Regions from separate parts of the Martinezella sp. CNPSo 3964 genome, predicted to be linked through region 1. Evidence: riboswitches for the same ligand, from Rfam matches in the RefSeq annotation. Region 1 holds a riboswitch; each other region holds the start of a gene.
What was found. Region 1 has a riboswitch for cobalamin ahead of nrdH (glutaredoxin-like protein NrdH). Riboswitches for the same ligand answer to the same signal wherever they lie in the genome.

Region 1 (5,491 bases):
TCATGCGGCGTTGCGGCGTCGGCCATCAGCTTGACCGAACCAACGCCGTTCTGGATCGTGTCGAGCAGGGTCAGGCCTGTGAAGACGCGGATGGTGAGCTGCTGCTCCTCCGGCTTCAACGTCGCCCAGGATTGAATGTCGTTCGACAGCGGCACCTTTTCCGGCAGCCAGAAATTGCCGGTCAGGCGGTTCCAGACCTCAAGATCCTTGTCGTCCTCGATGCGGTTCCAGTTGATGGCGCGAACGCGGCTTGCCGGCTTGAATTGCATATTCATTTTCATGGTCCCTCAAAGTTCAGAGCGTGCAGGAAACGCAGCCCTGAACCTGCGTGCCTTCGAGCGCCATCTGGCGAAGCCGGATGTAGTAGATGGTCTTGATGCCCTTCTTCCAGGCGTAGATCTGCGCCTTGTTGATATCGCGGGTGGTTGCGGTATCGCGGAAGAACAGCGTCAGCGACAGGCCCTGGTCGACGTGCTGCGTCGCCGCAGCATAGGTATCGATGATCTTTTCCGGCCCGATCTCATAGGCATCCTGGTAGTAGTCGAGATTGTCGTTGGTCATGAAGGCGGCCGGATAGTAGACGCGGCCGATCTTGCCTTCCTTGCGGATCTCGATCTTCGAGACAATCGGATGGATCGAAGAGGTCGAGTGGTTGATGTAGGAAATCGATCCTGTGGGAGGCACGGCCTGCAGGTTCTGGTTATAGAGCCCGCCTTCCATGACGGCCTTCTTCAATTCCAGCCAGTCTTCCTGGGTCGGGATAGCGATCCCTGCCTCTTCAAAGATTCCCGCAACGTGCTCGGTTGCCGGCTTCCATTCCTGCTCCGTGTATTTGTCGAAATACTCGCCCGAAGCGTATTTCGAATTCTCGAAGCCCTTGAAGCTCTGGCCGCGTTCGACCGCAAGCCGGTTCGAGGCGCGAATGGCGTGGTAGGTGACGGTGTAGAAATAGATGTTGGTGAAATCGACGCCTTCTTCGGAGCCGTAGAAGATGTGCTCGCGGGCGAGATAGCCGTGCAGGTTCATCTGGCCGAGGCCGATCGCATGGCTTTCGTCGTTGCCCTTCTCGATCGAGGGCACGGAAGAAATGTGGCTCATATCGGAGACAGCCGTCAGCGCGCGGATCGACATTTCGATCGTCTTGCCGAAATCGGGGCTGTCCATGGCGGCCGCGATGTTGAGCGAGCCGAGATTGCAGGAGATGTCCTTGCCCATATGCTTGTAGGAGAGGTCGTCGCTATATTCGCTGGCTTCGCTGACCTGCAGGATTTCAGAGCAAAGATTGCTCATGGTGATCCGGCCGGCAACCGGATTGGCGCGGTTCACCGTGTCTTCGAACATGATGTAGGGGTAGCCGCTCTCGAACTGGATTTCGGCAATGATCTGGAAGAATTCGCGCGCCTTGATCTTCTTCTTGCGGATGCGGCTGTCAGCCACCATCTCGCGATACTTCTCCGTCACCGAAATCTCTGTAAACGGCACGCCGTAGACGCGCTCCACGTCGTAGGGCGAGAAGAGGTACATATCCTCATTGTTCTTCGCCAGCTCGAAGGTGATGTCCGGAATGACGACGCCGAGCGACAGCGTCTTAATACGGATCTTCTCGTCGGCATTTTCGCGCTTGGTATCGAGGAAGCGCATGATGTCCGGGTGGTGGGCATTCAGATAGACGGCGCCCGCCCCTTGCCGCGCGCCAAGCTGGTTGGCATAGGAGAAGGAGTCTTCCAGCAGCTTCATGACAGGAATGATGCCCGACGACTGGTTCTCGATATGCTTGATCGGCGCGCCGGCCTCGCGAATGTTCGTGAGTGACAGGGCCACGCCGCCACCGCGCTTCGACAGCTGCAGAGCAGAATTGATGGCCCGGCCGATCGATTCCATATTGTCTTCGACGCGCAGCAGGAAGCAGGAGACCAGCTCGCCGCGCTGCTTCTTGCCGGCATTAAGGAAGGTCGGCGTTGCCGGCTGGAAACGGCCGGAGATGATCTCGTCGACCAGATCGCGGGCGAGCTGCTCGTTTCCGCCCGCCAGCGTCATCGCCACCATGCAGATACGGTCTTCGTAGCGCTCAAGATAACGCTTTCCGTCGAAGGTCTTCAGCGTATAGCTGGTGTAATATTTGAAGGCGCCGAGGAAGGTCGGGAAGCGGAACTTCTTCGCATAGGCGTGATCGAAGAGATCGCGCACGAAATTGAAGGAATATTGGTCGAGCACCTCCTGCTCGTAATAGCCTTCCGTTACCAGATAATCGAGCTTTTCCCTAAGGTTATGGAAAAAGACCGTGTTCTGGTTGACGTGTTGGAGGAAGTATTGCTTGGCCGCCATGCGGTCCTTGTCGAGCTGGATCCTTCCCTGCTCGTCATAGAGGTTCAGCATCGCGTTGAGGGCATGATAATCCGATGCCGTTTCCGTGGCCTTCGCTGGCCGGTCATTCGCGGAATGAGAAAAAGTGCCCTGCGGTTTTTCGCCCGCATCCGGCGACAAAGAAGAGCTTAGCGTGTCCAAAATCGTTCCAATCCGTGTCTGACATTGGCTACATCCTCGTCAGTGCCCAAAAGCTCGAACCGATAGAGATACGGCACCTGGCATTTGGCAGAGATGATGTCGCCGGCGATCCCGTAGGTCGCGCCGAAGTTGCTGTTGCCCGCGGCGATGACCCCGCGGATATTCGAACGGTTGCCCGCATCATTGAGGAAGCGGATTACCTGTTTGGGTACGGCCCCCTTGCCGCCTTCACCGCTATAGGTCGGGACGATGAGGACGTAAGGCGATGTCGCGCGAAGTTCGTCTCCCGCGGCAAGCGGAATACGAGCGGCCGGCAAAGCAAGCTTGGCAACGAAGCGATGGGTATTCTCCGATCGACTGGAGAAATAGACGATCTCCCCCACCGCCGGCTCCTCAGGCAAGAGCGCTGATCATGTCGGGACGGAAGCCGGCCCAATGCAATTCGCCGGCAACAACGACCGGAACCTGGCGATAGCCGAGACCCTGCACCAGCTCATATGCCGCCGCATCGGCCGATACGTCGATGATGGTGTAATCGATCCCCTGGCGATCGAGGGCGCGGGTCGTAGCTGTGCATTGCACACAGGCGGGCTTGCTATAAACGGTGATGCTCATGAGATATCCTCGTATGGATGGGCATAGAAAATCGCTCGGGCATCGGATGGTGCCCGCTCGGCGGAGTGAAAAATGGGGCAAACCTAGGCGGCTGCCGGGCGCATTAAGCGGCCGTCATTCGCGCGGGCGACTATGGATACTCAGGAACATGCACTTCACCCCGAAGTTATTGATGCGGGGGCTTCGAGGAAGTGACGGCGGCGATCATGCCGCAGAACTATCGCTCGCCAGCCGGACACCCCGCCCGTGGACGTCAATGCTCAAGGCAGGTCTCCTGGCTCGCGGGTCACAACATTCGTCCTGCCTTCCCAAGGCTCATCGCCTCAGTGACGTCATCAAACGAATGCTCACCGCTCACAGTTGCGGGGGCAGCTCCGGCTTGACAAGCATCATGCTTGCCGACCGGATTCCCATCTTAGCCTCCAATCCTTGCGAATCAGAAGAACCTCGAACACTATATATAGTATCTTCAGTTAAAATTACGTCAATTGCTTCGATAGCCTCAAGCCATTTTCGATGTTGATAAGCTCCAACAATCTCGCCTCAGGCGAGCATGGAGGGGCTGGACAAACGCAGGGTTACTTTATTACGTTGTCTATGTAATGTTATTACATAAAGGATTTTTCATGCCGAACACGAGATCTGGTATCCTCCTTGCGGCCTCATCGCTGGCTTGCGCCTTGCTGTTTCCCTTTCCATCCTTTGCAGACGACGAAAACAAGACGGAAAGCTGGCGGTTATTTGTCGCCGATCACAGCCGGCCGATCATCCGCGCAATCGACGCCACGAGCGGCAAGGAAATCGGTCGGTTCGACGTTGACGGCTATGCCGCCCTGTCACTCAGCCAGTCCGGTCGCACCATCTTTGCCGTGCAAGGTGAAAAGAATGTGGTCCACGCTATTGCGACAGGTATCACCCTCTCCGACCACGGCGAGCATCGCGATATCGAACTTTCCGATCCGAAACTGCTTCAGACATCGATTACGGGCGATAAGCCAGGGCATGTGGTGACGCACGGCAATGATGTGGCGATCTTCTACGATCGCGACAACAAATTCGATCTGCTGTCGGAGAGCGGCCTTGCCGAAGGTAAGCCCGATATTCGCTCATTCCAGACCATCGCCGCCCATCACGGCGTCGCCGTTCCGATGGGCAACCACCTCCTCGTATCGGTGCCGAACATGGAGGCTCCCGTCAAGGAAGGCGAGTTGCCGCCGCGACTCGGTTTGCGCGTGCTGGATCGCAAAGGGGAACAGGTCGGCGAGGTCAAGCGTTGCACGGGCCTGCACGGCGAGGCGACGTCGGCGCGCTTGGTTGCCTTCGGCTGCGAGGAAGGAGTTCTCATCGCCCACCCCGGCGGCATCGGCGGTCCGAAGGTCGAGATGCTCGCCTATGGCTCCTCCCTGCCGAAAGGCAAGGTTTCGACATTGCTCGGCGGCACATCCATGCAATTCTTCCTCGGCAATTATGGTGAGCAGAACATCGTGCTCATCGATCCCGACAACACAGCCGAGCCCTTCAAGCTGATCGAATTGCCGACGCGTCGCGTCGACTTCGCTCTTGATCCGGCAAAGCCGCAGCAGGCCTATATTCTCACCGAGGACGGCAATCTGCATCTTCTCGACGTCGTGAAGGGCGCGATCGTGAAATCCGAGACCGTTACCGAGCCCTACAGCAAGGATGGCCACTGGCGCGATCCGCGGCCACGGCTCGCTATTGCCGGTGATCTCATTGCCATCACCGACCCGCGCCACGGCCTCGTGCGTATGGTCGACAGCCGGTCTCTAAAGGAAATCCGCAGCATCGCTGTCGAGGGGCAGCCTTTTGCGATCATATCGGCAGGTGGATCGGGGGCCATGCACTGAGAGCCTGGGGTGCCGAGATTGCGATCCGCTTCAGATCGTCGGTTGGTAGCCAGTATCTGACTACCGCCGCCTGCTTGGAGCGTTATGTTTCAAGGGCAACGCCATCGATCGCTAACTGTAGATCATCGCAACAGGAGCCGGTTGCACGGCCGGCTCCCAACAGTAGACGACGATTGATGAGAACTCAGCTTGCCAAGCCCGCCCATAATATCAGGTAGCGTGCGGACGGAACATCGCGTTCGTGGCACTCTCCAGACGAAGCTTCAGTTCGTAAGCCACAGCGCAGATCGCCAAAGTGGCGGCGGCAATCGGAATAAACGATGCAGCGGACAAAAGCCCCATGCGGTCCAATTCATAGGCGATCAGAAGCATGACGGTCTGGTGGAGAACGTAGTAGGTGAGAACTGCCCTGTTGAGATAACGGATCACGACATTTTCCGATCTGCACCAAGTCCTCGCATAACCAAGAACGGCGACGATTGCCGACCATTGGAACGCACCGCCAA
Region 2 (5,491 bases), on a different contig from region 1:
CAATTATGCCATCTGGCAGTTTGCGTCGTCGGACAATTGTTCCGAGAAGAGCTGCCCCTATCGGGTGCCGGGCACGCTCACCGATATCGACGTCAACGTCGTGCCGATGACGAAGGTTCAGCTCGCCAGGATCTGGCCGCAGGGCGATCTTCTGCCGGCCAAACCCCTGCCCGCACCGGACCTGACGATCGCGCTCACGCAGATGTGCAGCGGGCCGCGACAGACCCTCATTTCACTCATGGTCGATATCGACCCAGTCGTCACGGCCTCGACCCCACAATCGAAGCCGGTCGAAATCAACGAGCTGAACTATCAGGATTTCTAGAGCGTTTCCGCTTTTCTTTGGATCGCGAAACCGCTCTATCTCTTTGTTTTTAAGCAATTCCCGGAAAACTGTTGCGCACTTTTCCTGGAATTGCTCTAGCTTGGCGAGGCGGCTTTCAAGTCGATGCTATGCCTCGATCTGAACATCCGTCTTCGGGCGCGAGCAGCAGGCGAGGATATAGCCCTCGTCGATCTCGTCATCGAGGATGCCACCATTGTGGCTCATCTCGACCTCGCCCGAAAGCTTCATCACCCGGCATGTCCCGCAGAGGCCGGATTCGCAGGCCGCGCCGATGCGCACGCCCGCGCCGCGCGCCACCTGCAACACGGTCTGCCCCGCGGCACAGGCCACATCCTTGCCTGCCATGGTAAAGCGGATCGTCGTTGCAGCCTCACCGGAGGCATCGTCGGAAACTTCGGCAAGCGGCGTTGCCGCATTGGCGGGCTGAAAGCTTTCCTGATGGTAGCGCGACATGTCGAAGCCATGCGCTTCCAGCATGGAGCGGACGGCGTCCATGAAGACTTCCGGGCCGCAGCAGAAAATCGTCCGATCCATGAAATCGGGGGCCAGCAGGCCGATCTTCGCCTTGTCGATGCGTCCCTTCAGCCCCGACCACAGATCGGTGCGGCCGCAGCCTTCAACGATGAGACCAAGATTGAGGTTCGGCATGAAGCGGGCGAGATATTCGAGCTCGGAGCGGAAGATGATATCGGTCGGACTGCGCGAGCAATTGACGAAAGTAATGTCAGACAGCGGTGCGATATCGGACATGTAGCGCGTCATCGACATCATCGGTGTGATGCCGGAGCCGGCGGAGACGAAGAGGTATTTTTCACCGGGATGGCGGATATGGCTGAAATCGCCGAGCGGGCCGAAAGCCTTGATGCGCATGCCGGGCTTCAGGTTCTCGAACATCCAGCGCGTGCCGATACTGTCCTTCTGCGCCTTCACCGTCACGGCGACCGAGAAGGGCCGCGACGGCGTCGAGGAGAGCGTATAGGTGCGCATGACCGGCTCCGGAGCCGTCGGCAGCTCCAGCGTCACGAACTGGCCCGGCAGATAGCGGAACCAGTTGTCCTTGTCGGAGCCGAATGTGAAGGTCATCACATCGGGCGCCTCGGGCGTGACGGAGAGACATTCGAGCATATGCTGCCTGTCGCTCCAGGGCTGCATTTGGTCGAGGTGTCGATGCGAATGGGAGACGGCCATGTTCATGCTCAGGCAACCGCCGACAGCTTGGCCTGGTCGCCCTGCAGCCGGTTGATCATGAATGTCGTGTACCATTCGACGAACTGCATGACGCCGCCTTCATGGATTTCCGAATAAGGACCGGGCTCATAGGCCGGCGAGCGAATGCCAAAGGCATTTTCCTCGACGATGCGGCGGTCCTGATCGTTGGTTTCGGTCCAGACGTGGGTCAGTTCTTCGAGATTGTAGTCGACGCCTTCGACCGCATCCTTGTGAACGAGCCACTTGGTGGTGACGGCGGTTTCCTCAGCGCTGATCGGCAGGACGCGGAAGGAAATGGCGTGGTCGCCGAGCATGTGGTTCCATGTCGTCGGGTAATGGAACAATAGCATCGTGCCGATGCCGTTGATCGTTACGTCAGACGAGAGCGGCCGCTTGACGGCATTCTGGCCGGACATGGTGTAGCTTTCCGCACCTTCGATCAGCGGCATGCGAGCGGCGCGGAACTGTCCGTCAGGCGAAATCTTGAACTCGCTCGGCAGGCCGGCTGCTTCGCAGCGCTGCCAGTGCTCGGCGATGACGGGATCGTTCATTGCGCCCTGAACGCCGGTCACGGTCGGCGCTTCCGGGAAAGTACGGCAAAGTTCCGGGTGATTGGCGGCGCAATGGTAGCATTCGCGGTTGTTTTCCCAGACGAGCTTCCAGTTGCCCTTCTCGATGATGGTGCTCTGGAAGGCGACCTTGGCTTCGCTGATGCGGTGCGGCGCCATGTAGGGCTCGATCGCGGCGCGAACCGGCGCGAAATCGGGAGCGTTCTGCGCGAGGCAGATGAAGATGTAGCCACCGACGCTTTCGCAATGAACCGGCTTCAGCGAATGCTGGCTCTTGTCGAAATCCTCGGCCATCTGGCGGGCGAAGAGCAGCGAGCCGTCGAGCTCGTAGGTCCACTGGTGATAGGGGCAGACAAGCTTCGCCGAGGAGCCGCGCTCGGTCGAGCAGACGCGCGAGCCGCGATGGCGACAGCTGTTATGGAAGGCCCGGATGACCTGATCGCGGCCGCGGGCGATCACGACGGGATAGTCGCCGATCTGGACGGTGAAGTAATTGCCCGCGCGCGGCACTTCGCAATCATGGCCGATGAACAGCCAGTCGCGATAGTAGATCGTCTCCATATCGAGCTTGAAGTAATCCGGATCGGTATAGAAGGGTTGCTCCAGGCTCAAGCCCGTCCGGTGGTTCTTCAATTGCCGCAGAACTTTGCTGCTGATGTCCATTTGCCTATCCTTAGCAGTACCAGGAAGGGGGCAAAGGACATGCGCGGCCGATTGGGAGCGGCCAAAAGCAATGTCCCGACCACCCGCCGCGGTCAGTAAACCTTATGCGCCCAAGGCTGGTTTCCGGGCTCTGGAGCGGCCCTGTTTCCAGAACCCCATGGCACCTTCCCAGGTCGGCCGACCCAGTGGCTTTATTCGCCATGCCTCACTCCACCACCGTTGCGGGGGCAGCGCCGGATTTTGACCGGCTTCCCAATTCTCCGTCTCCCTAGCAGACGGCACCTTGAGATTGATGGCATCATAGCTCTCGGTTCCGTCAGCCGCTGCGCTGCAATGCGACATCGGCTCCGAAATTGACGACAGGCGAAACGGAACGCCGAGACGGTTCCACGAAAAGGCATTATAGGAAGATGATTCAATCGCTTATGCGACCATGCCAAAATGCGGATATGCAGCCCATCCGCACCCGAATGATGACGCTTTATTCTGAATGCGACAGAGCTGTTATCGACGGGCTGCCTGGGTGGCGGAAAGCGCCAGCAGCGCAGTCATGGCGCGCTCCGCATCGGCAGCCGGAACGAAGATGTGATCGTGGTAATAGGCAGCGACGACATTGGCACTAATGCCCTCATTTCCAAGGGCCGTGGCGAAGGCCGCAGTAAGCCCGACCGCCTCCAGGGACGAATGGACTTCGAGCGTGATCATGCGCATGGCGGGCATGACCGCAAGCGCTGCCATGTGGGCCGCCTCCTGCGGAAGGATCAACGTTATACCTTCTTTTTCTCGGAACAGCCCGATCGGCTCCAGATGCAAATGATCGGCCAGTGCCGATGCCGGGACGCTGCAATAGACGAATTCGCCTTCAACGAGATTCGGCTTCATGCCGGACAGAAGCTGCTTGAGATCGATAATTCCAGGCATGTTTGTCTGTCTCCTCAAGGTTCGGCGTCTCAAATTGGTTAAGCCCGGCTCAAGCTATTCCGTCTACCATGCCGTCCAGAGACGTCTAAAGCGAGATCCGGCATGGCCAAACTCAGATATTTCGACGCTGGGAAGCCCGCCGAGCCCGAGCCGGCGCCACCGGTATCAACAACGGGCTACAGCGAATTCCTGCGCACGGGCCGCATCAACCGCAACAGGTCGCACTGGCTTGCGGAAGAGCGGGAATATATCAGCCATGAGCAAGTAGCGGTGCGCACGGCGCAGAAGCTGAGAGATGCCGGTGAAAAGACACATGACCGGCTCAACAGCTTCCACAAATCAATCCGTTTCCCGAAGCTCATCTTCCATCACACGCTGAAGGACACGCCGCATCTCGGCTACTGCCACGTGACAGCCGCGCGGACGCAGTTCGCGCAATATGAGCAGGTGAACTGGGCTTTCTACATCGCCAACTTCTTTGCCCGGATCGGCCAGGAAGAGAATTTCTTCGAAGACATCAGTCTGAAATATTCGCGGATGTATTTCGCCGTCGCCATCCATCCGGACAAGCAAGCGGAAGACAAGAAGCTGACGATCAATCGCGACATTCGCGGCAACGGCGTGCTCTTCCACACGCACGATCCGCAGATCGCCATCCGTAATGTTCTTTTGCTCGGCGCCCGCAACGAGCAGCTTCGCGACATCATTCGCCAGCTTTGACGATTGATCCCAAAACTCGAAGAGCATAAGAACGGCCTGAACTGCAAGCAGGCAGGCCATGGCACGACACATAGACATTCTCGAACATCCGCAAACGGCAATAGAGGTCGCGACGGCAACCCTTGCCGAGGGTCTACCGATCGGTCTACCGACGGAGACGGTCTACGGGCTTGCCGCTGACGCCACCAATCCAGCCGCCATTACCCGCATCTATGAAACGAAGGGGCGGCCGCGCTTCAATCCGCTGATCTGCCATATGAGCGATCTCGCCATGGCCGAGCGCTATGCGATCTTCGATCCTACCTCTCGGAAGCTGGCGGAAGCCTTCTGGCCTGGCCCGTTGACATTGGTGCTGCCACTCAAGCCCGATAGCGGCATCCACCCGCTGGCGACAGCCGGGCTTGATACTGTCGGCATCCGCGTACCCAAAGGCTTTGCCGGCGATCTGATCCGCGCGTTCAACCGGCCGCTTGCAGCACCAAGCGCCAACACGTCAGGCAAGATCAGCGCCACCAGCGCCGATCATGTCCATGACGATCTCGGTGAACGCATTAGCCTCATTCTCGATGCCGGGGCTTCGGTCGTCGGCGTCGAGTCGACCATCGTGAAGGTCGAGGACGGCGAGATGCGCCTGCTGCGGCCAGGCGGTCTCGCGGCAAGCGAGATCGAGCGCGTGGCCGGCAAGGCGCTGAAGCGCAAGAAGAAAGCTTCGGCTGCAATCGAGGCTCCAGGCATGATGGCTTCGCATTATGCGCCGGGAGCGGCCGTGCGGCTGAATGCGACGGAGGTTTCCGAGAACGAGACGCTGATCCGCTTCGGGACGCCCGACATTGCCGGCATCGAAAAAGCCGTTGCCGTGCTGGATCTGAGCGCCGGAGGCGATCTCTCCGAAGCCGCAGCAAACCTTTTCGACTTCATGAAGCGCGCCGACGCCACCGGTGCAACGACAATTGCTTTCTCCCATATTCCCGACGAGGGCCTCGGCGAGGCCATCAACGACCGGCTGCGCCGCGCGGCCGCGCCCAGAGAATAATCAGCCCGACACCATCAGGCAAAGGACACG
Region 3 (5,491 bases), on a different contig from region 1:
ATGTCGCGAAGGAGTAGCCGAAGGTGGTGCGCACCACCAGCGACGAGGTGATGACGGCGGCCAGCACGAGAGCGGTGATCGGGAAGTCCCCGGTGATTTCAAGCGCCAAGAAGGTCATCGTCAGCGGGCCGCCGATGATCGCGACAGCGAGCGAGCTCATGCCGACCACGGCATAGACGACCGGCGTCAGCGTTGCGTGATCGAAATAGGGGGCGCAATAGGCGAAGATCTTGCCGAGCAGCGCGCCCATGAACAGCGAGGCGAAGAACAGACCACCTCTGAAACCGGAGCCGATCGATATCGCCGAGGCGAGCGATTTCAGCAGGAATAGACCCACCAAGGCGCCCGGCGTCACGTCCGTAGACAGATTGAGATGCAGTGCGCCATGGCCGGCCGAAAGAACCTGCGGCGAGATCAGCGCCAGTGTTCCGACGACCAGGCCGCCCAGTGCGGGCCGGAAGGGCGGCGCGATGGAACTCTTGCGTGCCAGTTCCTCGACCCAGGCAACGCCCTGCATGATCAGGATGCCTATACCGGCACAGAAAGCGCCGAGCAGGATGGCCGGGAGATAGTCCGCCGGGACGATCGCACCGAAGTGATCGATGTCGATGGCGAAGTCATCGCCGGCAAGCAGTCTTGCAATCATCGTCGATATCAGTGCCGAGACGACGACGGGCGTCAACGTGAGGATCGAATAGCTGCCGATGATCAGCTCGAAGGCGTAGAAGGCACCGGTGAGCGGCGCATTGAATGCGGCGGCAATAGCGCCGGCAGCGCCGCAGCCGACGAGCATGCGCAGATCCGCGCGACGCATCTGCATCTTGTAGCCGAATTTCGAGGCGATGCCGGCGGCGAGCTGTGTGTAGCCTGCTTCAAGCCCGACAGACGCGCCGAATCCATTCGAGATTAGGTTCTGCACCGCGACGATGATACTGTCGGTGAGCGACATGCGACCGCCATGCAGGGCATTGGCTTCGATCGGGTCGACCATCGGTTTTTTGCGTGTGCGCGACAATACATAAAGGATGATGCCGAGGATGATGCCGCCGGCGATCGGCGCGATGAACAATACCGATTTGTCGGGAATCGCCATTGCCGCCGAACTCAGTCGCTCGTAGTCGGTTATGCCATAGATGACGCTGTGAAGTTTGCGCGAGATGTAACTCATCGCCGTCACGGCGCAGCCCGAAGCTATTCCCACCAGCGCGCCAGCGAAAACAAGTCCCAATTCGCCACGGCGCAGCAATGCCCTGAACCGACCAAGATCGAATAAGGCCGAGAAGACGCCGAGGCGGCGCGGTTGGAATTTCTGCAACATGGGAAGCTAACGGTACGTTTTTGCTAGAATGTGAGGGCTGACCCTCTATAAACTCCTAACATCAAAGAAATACGGCAAAAAAGCCGTTGGTTTTATGGGAATTTTCAACCTATTTCGCAATCAGGATGGCGCAGGTCGCATCCATGCCCTTGATTGACTTGAACTAAGTGAAAGCCTAATCATTGTGGCATAACGAATGGTTCCTGAGCGGCGATCTGCCGCATGGGATGAAAAGGGAATGTGACGGGACGGACCCAAGCCGGGCGTTCTCATCACAGCCGACCCCGCGACTGTAGAGCGGTCAGGGTCTTTCGTTCGGTTTGAAGTCTATTTCGTCGATGGTTCGCATGGGGCGAACCGGGCGGGGCGGGCGCAAATCGAAAAAGCCACTGGCGTGGCATCATGATCAACCGGGGCTGGACGCCTCTCATTCTACGAATCGTCCGCCTTTTCATGATGGATGCTGGGAAGGCGAGAAAGACCCGCTGGCGCACGATCGGGGGCGACCGGTTTCGGTCTGCCCCCGTCGCGGCGCCTTATCCGCGAGCCAGGAGACCTGCCATGCGTGCCGGGCACAGAGCCTGTTCTGGAACGTGAGTTCCGCTGCCAGCACGGAGGTTGTCGTGGCACAAGATGAGTTTTTGGCGTGTAGACGCCCTTTTTCCGGTTTCAGCTGTAGGCTGCCGACCTCCGCTTTTGCGTGGGAGCGGGCATAAGGCATGTCGTCTTCAATTTCCCGAGCAGTCTTCGTCCTTGGGGGCGCGCGTTCCGGCAAATCCAGATTTGCCGAATCCCTGATTTCGGATGCCGGCCTCGAACGTCACTATGTGGCGACAGGGCAGGCGTGGGACGACGAGATGCGTGAGCGCATCGCCCAGCATCGCGCTGACCGCGGTGATCAATGGCAGACGCATGAGGAGCCGATAGACCTTGTCGGGCAGCTCGCCGCCATCGACGCCGAGGGGCGGGCAGTGCTTATCGACTGCCTGACGCTCTGGGTCACCAACCTGATGATGGCCGAGCGGGATATGGTCGCGGAGTTTGCTGGCCTGACTGCCTTTCTGCCGACCGCACGATCACGGCTCGTTCTCGTATCGAACGAGGTCGGCCTTGGAATCGTGCCTGAAAATCGCATGGCGCGCGAGTTTCGCGACCACGCCGGCCGCCTGCACCAGATGGTCGCGGCGGCGAGTGCCGAAGTTTATTTTATCGCAGCGGGGCTGCCGCTGAAAATGAAGGGTTGATGAATATGAACCAGGAAAAGATTCCCGCCACCGTCATCACCGGCTTCCTGGGAGCCGGCAAGACGACGATGATCCGCAACCTCCTGCAGAATGCCGGCGGCAAGAAGATCGCTTTGATCATCAACGAGTTCGGCGATCTCGGCGTCGACGGCGACGTACTCAAGGGCTGTGGCGCGGAGAACTGCACCGAAGACGATATCATCGAGCTGACCAACGGCTGCATCTGCTGCACCGTCGCCGACGATTTCATCCCGACCATGACGAAGCTTTTGGAGCGCGATGCGCGTCCGGATCACATTGTCATCGAAACCTCCGGCCTTGCTCTGCCGCAGCCATTGGTCGCCGCCTTCAACTGGCCGGACATTCGTACGCATGTTACCGTCGACGGCGTCATCACCGTGGTCGATAGCGCCGCCGTCGCCGCCGGCCGCTTCGCCGATGATCATGACGCAGTCGAAGCCCGCCGTGTCGAGGATGACTCGCTCGATCACGAAAGCCCGATCGAAGAGCTTTTCGAAGACCAGCTGACCTGCGCCGATCTGATCGTGCTCAACAAGACCGATCTGATCGATGTCGATGGTCTCGGCCGCGTCCGCGCCGAAGTCGCCTCGCGCACGGTGCGCAAGCCGACGATCATCGAGGCGAAGAACGGCGACGTACCAGCCGCCGTCCTGCTCGGCCTCGGCATCGGCACCGAAGACGATATCGTCAACCGCAAATCCCATCACGAGCTGGAGCACGAGGATGGCACGCCGCATGACCACGACGAATTCGACAGCTTCGTCGTCGAATTCGGCCCGATTGCCGACCCGGCCGCATTCATCGATGCGCTGAAGGGCGTGATCGCGGAGCATGACGTGCTGCGCCTCAAGGGCTTCGTCGATGTCCCCGGTAAGCCCATGCGCCTGCAGCTGCAGGCCGTCGGCAGCCGCATCGACACCTATTTCGACCGCGCCTGGACGCCGGGCGAAGCGCGCGCGACACGGCTTGTGGTGATCGGCCTGCACGAGATGGACGAGACCGTCGTGCGTAGGGCGATCGAAGCGCTGGTCTAAGGGAAATCCATGCATCTCCTCCTGGCACAGAAGGGAACGATCAGCGACGGCGAAGAGGCAATCGATCTCGGGCAGTCGCCCGGCGATATCCTCTTTCTGTCTGCCGCCGATACCGAGCTTGCGGCGATTGCCGCAGCGTACGGCGAGGGCGGCCGTTCCCTTCGACTTGCGAGCCTGATGAGCCTCAAGCATCCGATGTCCGTCGATACCTATATCGACAGGACGGCCCGGCATGCGAAGCTCATCATCGTACGGGCGCTCGGAGGCGCGAGCTATTTCCACTATGCTCTGGAGGCGCTGCATGCCTGTGCGGCGCGCCAGGGTGCAATGATTGCGGCGCTGCCGGGAGATTCGAAGCCCGATCCGGGGTTGACGCCTTTTTCCAATGTCGCGCTCGATGACCTCAATGCGCTGTGGTCCTATCTGATCGAAGGCGGCGAAGCGAACTCCAGGGCATTTCTTGCCTATGCCGAGGCGATGCTCTTGGGTGGCGAGAAGCCTATGCCTGCCGCGCCTCTAATGAAGGCCGGCATCTGGTGGCCGGGCAAGGGCGTGATCGGCGTCGAGGAGTGGAGAAGAGTTTCCAAAGCCGAGATGGCGATCCCTGTAGGATTCGAACCCCCGACGGTTGCCATTTCCTTCTATCGCGCGCTGGTCCAGAGCGGTGAGACGAAGCCTGTCGAAGCCATGATAGAGGCGCTTATCGCCGAGGGTATGCGGCCGCTGCCGGTCTTTGCCTATAGCCTGAAGGATGCAGTGTCAGTCGGCATTCTCGAAAGCGTTTTTACCGAGCTGAAGCCGGGCGTGGTCATCAATGCCACCGGCTTTGCGGTTTCGGCGCCGGGCGCGGATCGTCAAGCGACGGTGCTGGAGACGGGCGAGGCCGTCGTTCTGCAGGCCATCTTCTCGGCGTCGTCGAAAGAAGCCTGGGAGGCGTCCTCACAGGGGCTTTCGGCCCGCGATCTCGGCATGAATGTAGCGCTGCCCGAGGTAGATGGCCGCGTTCTTGCTCGCGCCGTGTCCTTCAAGGCGGCTGCCCGCTATGACGAGAGGGTTGAGGCCAATATCGTCGCCAGCGAACCGCTTGAGGACCGCATGCGCTATACGGCGCGGCTCGCCGCCAATTGGGCGCGGCTGCGCAGCACGCCGCCCGGCGATCGCCGTGTCGCGCTTGTTATGGCGAACTATCCCAACCGCGATGGGCGTCTCGGCAACGGCGTCGGGCTGGATACGCCGGCAGGCACGATCGAGGTGCTGAAGGCGATGCGGGCTGCGGGTTACGGCGTTGCCGATCTGCCTGCCGATGGCGATGCACTGATGCGGCATATGGCGGAAGGCCCGACAAATTCCGGGCATGATGGCCGTGTCGTTCGCGAGATGCTTTCCTTCAGCGACTACAAGGATTTCTTCGCGTCACTTCCGAAACAGATTCAGGATGAGATTACGGCGCGCTGGGGTGAGCCGGAGGCGGATCCTTACGCGCTCGACACCGGCTTTGCTCTGCCGTTCGCCCGCTTCGGCGAGATGCTTGTCGGCATCCAGCCGGCGCGCGGCTACAATATCGATCCGAAGGAGAGCTATCATTCTCCCGATCTCGTTCCGCCGCACGGCTACCTTGCCTTCTATGCCTTCCTGCGTCGCTCCTTCGGTGCTCATGCCGTCATCCATATGGGCAAGCACGGCAATCTCGAATGGCTCCCGGGCAAGGCGCTGGCGCTTTCGGAAGCCTGCTATCCCGAAGCGATCCTCGGGCCGTTGCCGAACCTCTATCCTTTCATCGTCAACGACCCCGGCGAGGGCACGCAGGCCAAGCGCCGCACGAGCGCCGTCATCATCGACCACCTGACACCGCCGCTGACGCGCGCTGAAAGCTA

Region 2: linked by a shared signal. The riboswitch ahead of AC13Q5_RS05490 (aromatic ring-hydroxylating oxygenase subunit alpha) and the one ahead of nrdH (glutaredoxin-like protein NrdH) in region 1 are both predicted to bind cobalamin.
Region 3: linked by a shared signal. The riboswitch ahead of cobU (bifunctional adenosylcobinamide kinase/adenosylcobinamide-phosphate guanylyltransferase) and the one ahead of nrdH (glutaredoxin-like protein NrdH) in region 1 are both predicted to bind cobalamin.

What each region holds. Positions count from the first base shown of each region.
Region 1 is NZ_JBXSOW010000010.1:120,806-126,296, forward strand. It holds gene nrdF (class 1b ribonucleoside-diphosphate reductase subunit beta) at 1-275, opposite strand, end outside; gene nrdE (class 1b ribonucleoside-diphosphate reductase subunit alpha) at 295-2,505, opposite strand; gene nrdI (class Ib ribonucleoside-diphosphate reductase assembly flavoprotein NrdI) at 2,493-2,888, opposite strand; gene nrdH (glutaredoxin-like protein NrdH) at 2,899-3,120, opposite strand; cobalamin riboswitch at 3,368-3,585, opposite strand; gene AC13Q5_RS26780 (hypothetical protein) at 3,747-4,985, shown strand; gene AC13Q5_RS26785 (acyltransferase family protein) at 5,196-5,491, opposite strand, start outside.
Region 2 is NZ_JBXSOW010000001.1:1,113,188-1,118,678, forward strand. It holds gene AC13Q5_RS05480 (glycoside hydrolase family 25 protein) at 1-325, shown strand, start outside; gene AC13Q5_RS05485 (FAD-binding oxidoreductase) at 452-1,540, opposite strand; gene AC13Q5_RS05490 (aromatic ring-hydroxylating oxygenase subunit alpha) at 1,543-2,787, opposite strand; cobalamin riboswitch at 2,885-3,088, opposite strand; gene AC13Q5_RS05495 (ACT domain-containing protein) at 3,292-3,708, opposite strand; gene AC13Q5_RS05500 (DUF6656 family protein) at 3,811-4,428, shown strand; gene AC13Q5_RS05505 (L-threonylcarbamoyladenylate synthase) at 4,487-5,461, shown strand.
Region 3 is NZ_JBXSOW010000017.1:76,314-81,804, reverse strand. It holds gene AC13Q5_RS32690 (chloride channel protein) at 1-1,318, opposite strand, end outside; cobalamin riboswitch at 1,499-1,896, shown strand; gene cobU (bifunctional adenosylcobinamide kinase/adenosylcobinamide-phosphate guanylyltransferase) at 2,038-2,562, shown strand; gene cobW (cobalamin biosynthesis protein CobW) at 2,568-3,617, shown strand; gene cobN (cobaltochelatase subunit CobN) at 3,627-5,491, shown strand, end outside.